Regions from separate parts of the Janibacter sp. GXQ6167 genome, predicted to be linked through region 2. Evidence: riboswitches for the same ligand, from Rfam matches in the RefSeq annotation. Region 2 holds a riboswitch; each other region holds the start of a gene.
The links. Region 2 has a riboswitch for S-adenosylmethionine ahead of AB8K43_RS05835 (bifunctional o-acetylhomoserine/o-acetylserine sulfhydrylase). Riboswitches for the same ligand answer to the same signal wherever they lie in the genome.

Region 1: it holds a riboswitch for S-adenosylmethionine, as region 2 does, so the genes downstream of both, AB8K43_RS10795 (aminotransferase class V-fold PLP-dependent enzyme) here and AB8K43_RS05835 (bifunctional o-acetylhomoserine/o-acetylserine sulfhydrylase) in region 2, are expected to answer to the same signal.
Region 3: it holds a riboswitch for S-adenosylmethionine, as region 2 does, so the genes downstream of both, AB8K43_RS15050 (hypothetical protein) here and AB8K43_RS05835 (bifunctional o-acetylhomoserine/o-acetylserine sulfhydrylase) in region 2, are expected to answer to the same signal.

What each region holds. Positions count from the first base shown of each region.
Region 1 is NZ_JBGFSK010000006.1:145,473-147,726, forward strand. Features, by position in the region: gene AB8K43_RS10795 (aminotransferase class V-fold PLP-dependent enzyme) at 1-1,363, opposite strand, end outside; SAM riboswitch class IV at 1,408-1,525, opposite strand; gene AB8K43_RS10800 (nucleotidyltransferase domain-containing protein) at 1,770-2,254, shown strand, end outside.
Region 2 is NZ_JBGFSK010000003.1:184,961-187,214, forward strand. Features, by position in the region: gene AB8K43_RS05835 (bifunctional o-acetylhomoserine/o-acetylserine sulfhydrylase) at 1-1,050, opposite strand, end outside; SAM riboswitch class IV at 1,129-1,241, opposite strand; gene AB8K43_RS05840 (hypothetical protein) at 1,310-1,714, opposite strand; gene AB8K43_RS05845 (hypothetical protein) at 1,707-2,069, opposite strand; gene AB8K43_RS05850 (carboxyl transferase domain-containing protein) at 2,122-2,254, shown strand, end outside.
Region 3 is NZ_JBGFSK010000015.1:12,934-15,187, forward strand. Features, by position in the region: gene AB8K43_RS15045 (GPP34 family phosphoprotein) at 1-262, opposite strand, end outside; gene AB8K43_RS15050 (hypothetical protein) at 317-724, opposite strand; SAM riboswitch class IV at 736-849, opposite strand; gene AB8K43_RS15055 (hypothetical protein) at 1,009-2,136, shown strand; gene AB8K43_RS15060 (acyl-CoA dehydrogenase family protein) at 2,182-2,254, opposite strand, start outside.

The sequences.
Region 1 (2,254 bases), on a different contig from region 2:
CGCGGGTGTAGCGGCGCGACGGGCCGTTGGCTGCCAGAGAACGAACGGCCGCGATAAGTCGCTCGACGTGCTCCAGGCGGTTGCCGAGGCCAAGGCTCACGCGGACCGCAGCCGGAGCGTCGCTCCCTTCCCGCCGCAGCAATTCGTCGACGAGCAGGTGCGCGCAGAAGCGGCCATCGCGCACGCCGATGCCGTGCTCGAGGGACAGGGCCGTGGCGACGAGGTCCGCTTCGAGGCCCTCGATCGTGAAGGTGATCACGGGCACTCGCTCGTGGTCCTCACCGAAGATGCTGTACGTGCGCACGCCGTCAATCCCCGCGAGCCCCTCGCGCAAGCGAGCGAAGAGGGCGCTCTCGTGGGCCTCGATCGCCTCACCATGGCGGCGGAAGGTCGCGCACGCGGCAGCGAGGGCGACCGCGCCGAGGACGTTGGGGCTTCCCCCTTCGTGCCGCGCCGCACCTCGATGCCAACTCGTCCGCAGTGGCGAAACCTCCTGCGTCGCACCACCACCCGCGAGATAGGGCTCCGCGCGGTCCAGCCAGTCGCGACGGCCCGCGAGCACTCCGGCGCCGAAGGGGGCATAGAGCTTGTGTCCTGAGAAGGCGACCCAGTCGGCGCCCAGCGACTCGAGGTCGACGGGGCGGTGCGGAGCCAACTGCGCGGCGTCGATGACGACCCGCGCACCATGGTCCCGGGCGATCCGGGTGAGGCGCTCGAGCGGCCAGAGTTCGCCGGTGACATTCGAAGCCGCGGTTAGGACGACCAGCCGGTGCTCGGCCGGGATGGTGGAGAGCGCGTCCTCGAGGCTCACCTCGGCGTCGCGCACGGTGTAGGGGACCGGCAGGCGGGCGGTCTGAGCCTGCGGCCAGGGCAGGAGCGTCGCGTGGTGCTCGGAGTCATAGACGAAGACGACCGTGCCCGTCGGAAGCGCGCGGGCCAGCAGGTTCATCGAATCGGTCGTGTTGCGCGTGAAGATCACGATGTCGTCCTCGCGCGCGCCGACGTAGCGGGCGACCTCTTCGCGGGCCGCCTCGTAGGAGCCGCTGGAGATCTGCGACGCGTAGCCCTTGCCGCGGTGCACGGACGCATAGGTCTGGGACGCGATGTCGACGGCCTGCTTCACCGCGGCGAGGACGGGTGCCGATGCCGCGTGGTCGAGATTGGCGTGTTCGACGACTCGGCCATCGAGGGCACGGCAGGTCAGGCCCGCAGCGAGAGTCGATGGCACCAGCGACGGGGCGGCGACCTGGAGGTGAGCCTGGGGCGCGCCAGAGTGCGCCGAGGGGCGGGCTTCAGCCGACGCAGTGTCCTGGCTGGGCGCGGCCGTCGAGCGAAGGGCGGTGGTGTCGTGAGCCACTGACATGGCGCTACTCCTGGTCCGATCTGGGACCCGAGGTGTCACTCACGAGCCCGCGCTTGCCGCGCGAGCACTGCGCCCGCCGGCCAGGTCGTCACCCGGAGCACCCCACCGCGGAAGGAGGGTTGCCGACCAGCAAGCCGGGGCTTGATGCTGGCACTCATGACCTTGGGCGGAAACATAGCCCACCCCACCGGGCCCTTGTCGACGCCGGGCCCGGACTATCTCACCGGATGAGATCCACGGTGACTGGGTGACAGTGGGAGCGCCCGGGAATCCGGGCGTTCCCACCGTCACCCGGAGGCTGCCCGATCCGACAGCGGACCCGGGGGTGCTCCGCTGGAGGGAATTCCACGCCAGAGGGGAGTGTGGAAAGGCTCCGCCGGGGCCCTGGGCCCCGTACCGTTGATCTATGGGCGATGAGACGGAGCTTGAGCGCCTCATCGCGTCGGGTCGCTTCCCCTCAGTTGCCCAGTCCCGCGCGACCTCAGCGCAACGCCTTGAATCAGCCCGCGAGGCGCTCCGGTCCCACCGAGGAGGTGGGCTCGACGTTGTGGCTTTCGGGTCACTGGCGCGGGGAGAGATGACTGCAGAGAGTGACTTCGATTACCTCGTTCTCGCACGAGAATTGCCTCGAGATCCCCGCGCCACGATCGATCTGTTAAAGCGAGCGGACGCGATACGCCGTGACTGGGGGACAGGTGCAGGCCACGACGTGCGCCAGCCCGGGGCCTCCGGGTTGTTCGGGACCGCGGTTGGTGCCTTCGAGATGATCGATCAGATCGGGCTGCAGGCGGATACGAACCACTCCCTGACGCGCAGAATGCTCCTGCTTGAGGAGTCGACGAGCCTGATGGACTCCGAGGTGCATGCCGAAGTGGTGAGTGCTGCACTGGA
Region 2 (2,254 bases):
CGCTCCCCGCGGGGTGTACTTGCTCGCCAGGTCGTAGTACTCATCGCCCTCCAGCGAGGCCCAGCGCACCGACTCGACCTGCGCGTGATCGCGCAGGTACTCGGCGACCGCGCGGGCATTGTCGAGATGGCGCTCGACGCGCAGGCTCAGAGTTTCGATCCCCTGGGAGATCAAGAAGGCGTTGAAGGGCGAGACCGCCGAGCCCAGGTCGCGCAGCAACTGCACGCGCGCCTTCAAGATGAACGACAGGTTCGCCCCGAAGGCGCTCCCGACCCCGAGATCGGGCCCGTAGCGCAGGCCGTGGTAGCTCTCGTCCGGCTCGTTGTAGTTGGGGAACTTTTCCGGGTCGGCGGCGAAGTCGAAGTTGCCGGAGTCGACGAGGACACCCGCGATGGAGGTGCCGTGTCCGCCCAGATACTTGGTGGCCGAGTGCACGACGATGTCGGCGCCGTGCTCGATCGGGCGGAGCACGTACGGCGTTGCGACCGTGTTATCGACGACGAGCGGCACGCCCGCCTCGTGCGCGACCGCGGCCACCCCTTCGATCTCGAGGATCTCCGAGCGCGGGTTGGAGACCGTCTCGCCGAAGAGGAGCTTGGTGTTCGGCTTGATCGCCGCGCGCCACTGCTCCAGGTCACGCGCGTTCTCGACGAAGGTCACCTCGATCCCGTACCGGGTCAGGGTCGAGCCGAGCAGGTTGTACGTGCCGCCATAGAGGGCCGGCGAGGAGACGATGTGGTCGCCCGCTTCGGCGATGTTCAAGATCGCGAAGGTCGTCGCGGCCTGCCCGGAGGCGACGAGGAGGGCGCCCACTCCCCCTTCGAGGCTCGCGATCCGCTGCTCGACGACATCGGTCGTCGGGTTCATCAGGCGGGTGTAGATGTTGCCGAGTTCTTTGAGGCCAAAGAGGTTGGCCGCGTGCTCGGTGGACTCGAATTGGTAGGACGTCGTCTGGTAGATCGGCAGGGCCCGGGCACCGGTCGTCGGGTCGGGCTGCTGACCGGCGTGGACCTGGCGGGTTTCGAAGGCCCAGTTGGCGGTGTCGCTCATGGTGAAGGAGTACCTCTCGTCGCGTCGGTTCCGCGCGCGAGCGGGGGCCCGCGCACGGTGCGGGAGTCAGCCAAGTACTGCCCGCGCTTGCGGGCCCACCTCGGGCCCGCCTGGTCTTCCCCCGGGGCACCCCACCGCGGTAGGAGGGTTGCCGGTCAGCGAGCCGGGACTTGGCGCTGACACTCTTGACCTGGGTCAGACCTTACGTCGCGTCGATCGGGTCGGCGAAACCCGGTCTCTCATCGCGGACAGGTCCGCGCTATCCCCGGCGGGTGCGCGCCAGCCACCACAGGCCGACGAAGGGCAAGACGAGCGGGACGAACCCGTAGCCCGAGCCGAAGTGGGACCAGACGGTCTTATCGGGGAAGAGGTCGGGCGCGAGATAGGACAGGGTGCCGACGACGAGCACCCCGACCGCTTCGATCCCGACGGCGGTCGTCGCAACCCGGCGCGCCCAGGGCGCGGTCGAGGCGAGCGCGACGGTCGCGACGAGGTAGATCACCGCGGCGAGCGCCGAGAGGATGTAGGCAAGGGGTGCCCGCTCGAACGCGGTGGTGAGCTGCAAGATCGACCGCCCGGTCGCGGCGAGCGCGAGGACCGCGTAGCAGACCACGATGATTCGGCCCGGGCCGGATCCGGTCGGGCGGGGCGTGGGCTCAGGCATAGGTCTGCCAGATCTGCAGGATGCGGTAGGTCATCACCGCGACGGTAAACGCTCCCGCGAGCACGACCGCCATCGACCACCGGCTCTTTTCCTTGATCGTGAGGAAGAGCACTGCCGGCGGGACGATCGGCAGGGTCAGGGCGTAAGCGACCATCGTCGCCCGCTCCTCGCTCGAGGACATCCCTCCGGTCGTCACGACCGAGGCGATGGCCTGCACGATCAGCAGGACCGCGACGACGGCTCCGACGAGGAGGAGTCGGTCGTCGACGAGACGGTTACGGAGCAGATACCAGGCGGTGAGCGCCGCGAGCACTGCGGTGGCGATCAGCACGATCGTGGTCAACGGCACAAGCACGCCCGCCAGGGTACTTGCCCGCCACTTCGCGCCGACTGGCACCATCGAGGTCATGGCCGAACGCATGGGATCCCGAGCCCTCATCGACACCGTCGTCGACTCCGACAGCTTCGTCTCCTGGGACGCCCCCGTGCCCACCGATCAGCTCTCGGCGGACTACCGGGCGGCCCTTGCGAAGGCGAGCG
Region 3 (2,254 bases), on a different contig from region 2:
TGATCAGCGACGAGAGCTTCTTCCCGTCGAACTTCTTGGCGATCCGCTCTAGCCCACGGTCCAGGACCGGATCGCCGGTCGGCGTGCTGTCGACGACGAGCAGCCGCGGATTCTTGTCCGCCGTCACGTCGATCGCGCCAGCACGGATCAAGTCGCTCAGCATCGCCCCGACGAGGCCGTAGCCGCGCTGGGTCGTCATCCCTTCGAGCTTGCCGTCATCCTTCGTGAGTAGCAGGAAGACTTCGTCGGTCGTCGGCATCATCTGTCAGAGACTACGAGGGCGCACGGCTACGGCGCATCGTCTAGGAGACGGCCGTTAGATGACGACCCCCGTGACGCCGAGCTGACTCTGGCCGTCCGACGAGCGGCACGCCCCGATGAGCCTGGTCCCGCGGTTGACGCAGAAGACCTCACCGCCGATCGCGAGGATCCCGTAGTCATACAGCCGAATGTCGCGGCCTCCAGAGCGCTCGACAGCGCGGGCGAGGCGACCCGGGTCGTGATTGCAGAAGTTCATTGGCTTCCCCTCCGGGTCGGTCGTGCGTACACACCGGCCGCGAAGGGCGACGAACGTCAGCGGGATCGGTGCGGTCGCCCGCGCTTTGCGGACCTGGATGAAGTGGGCCTGGTGGCCTGGGTGATAGAGGGAGCAGACGGGCGAGCCGTCGACACCGCCGGCCGCGACTTCGACGACCTGGGCTGGCTGGGGCTGGTGCTCGGACATGGCGAACCTTCCATTCGTGCGTTCCCCGCGGCCTGCCCGCGGGGCAGATCTTCCTCCGGGGGCACCGCCGCACGCGGCGGTTGCCAGGCGACCTGCCGGAGGGCTTGTGGTCGCTCTTCTCGATCTACTGCTCACGCTACCGAAGGCCACCGACAACGGCCCGCGAACGGAAACATCGGTGTGCCCGAACGAAGCACCCGCAAGGCGTGACGTGTCGAAGCCAGGGCCGCATATCCACACGCCCAGGCCCTCCCTTCGGCGTACCGTGGAAGAGGGACAGATCTGTGACCCTGACGCCGGAGACCTGCCCCTACGGGTGCAGTGTTGCGCCCACCGCAGCGAGCGAAGGGGTCGCCATGTCCGAGCGTCGTTTCCCCACCTTCCCCGATCCCAGTGCGAACGCCGCCGTCCGCCGAGGCTTCGGAACCATAGGAGTCGCCGCGGAGAGGGCACTCCCGCCCTGGGTGATCCCGATCCTTCGGCGGCGGCCGCAGATCGCCTTCTTCGGGTACAGCACGTCGGATTACGACGGTGACCATACGAGTCAGGAGGACATCTTCACCTGCTCGCCCGTCACTGGGGTGATCGAGCGTGTCATCGACGATCGGGCGAACCTGACCTACGTCAGCGACCGGAATCCGTCATGGTCCCCGGACCGGACCCGGTTCATCATCCACCGAGGAAGCGAGACCGATCCGACCTCTCGACTCGTGATCGTTTCGGCGACCTCGGGCGCGACCCTGGAAGTACTCGGAGCGGGGCACTCTCCGGTCTGGGCGGATGTGGAGACGATCCTTCACCTCGGAGCGGTGGGTGACCCCGACGACGCCCGATGGGAGATCTTCGCTCTCAACCCGTCCACTCACGCGAGCGTGCAGATCACCGACCTCTCGCCGGGGTTCGAGATCACCGGACACGCCTGGCACCCGAGCGCGGGTTTGGCTCTCGCCCTCGTCGACCCGGCGGCTGGCGATGTGTCGGTGCGCGTTGCGTCCAGTGCCGCCGTCGCGGTCGCACGGGCTGGCGGCGTGCCGATCTCGAGCGCCGCAGTGGCACCGATTGGTCCTCCCGACACGCAACTGTCGAGCCCGGCCTTCTCTCCGGACGGAAGTCGGATCGCGGTCGCGACCTGGCAACCGGGGCAGGGCTCACGGGTCGCCGAAGTGACGACCGCGACGGGTGCGCTCGCACTGGTCCCGGGGCCAAGCGACCCCACCTTGAGTGACGGGGGCCCGGTCTACTCGCCGGACGGTAAGACCTTGGCCTTCGTCCGCGGCTATGAGGATGAGTGGTCGGAGATCTGGCTCTATCCAGTCGGGCCTTCGACGAAGTGGTCGCGTTTCTTCCGTCGCCGCCCATATCAACTCACCGACGACGCACGGGGCCGCTTTAAGGGAGCTCTCGACTGGTAGGTATCGGCGCAGATGCTAGAGCGCCGGGGCCGCCTGCGGCGACCATCAGATCTTCGGCGTGCAGCGCTCCAGGATCGCGGCGGTGTCGATGCTCTGGTCGAGCGTGCCGTAGACGGTG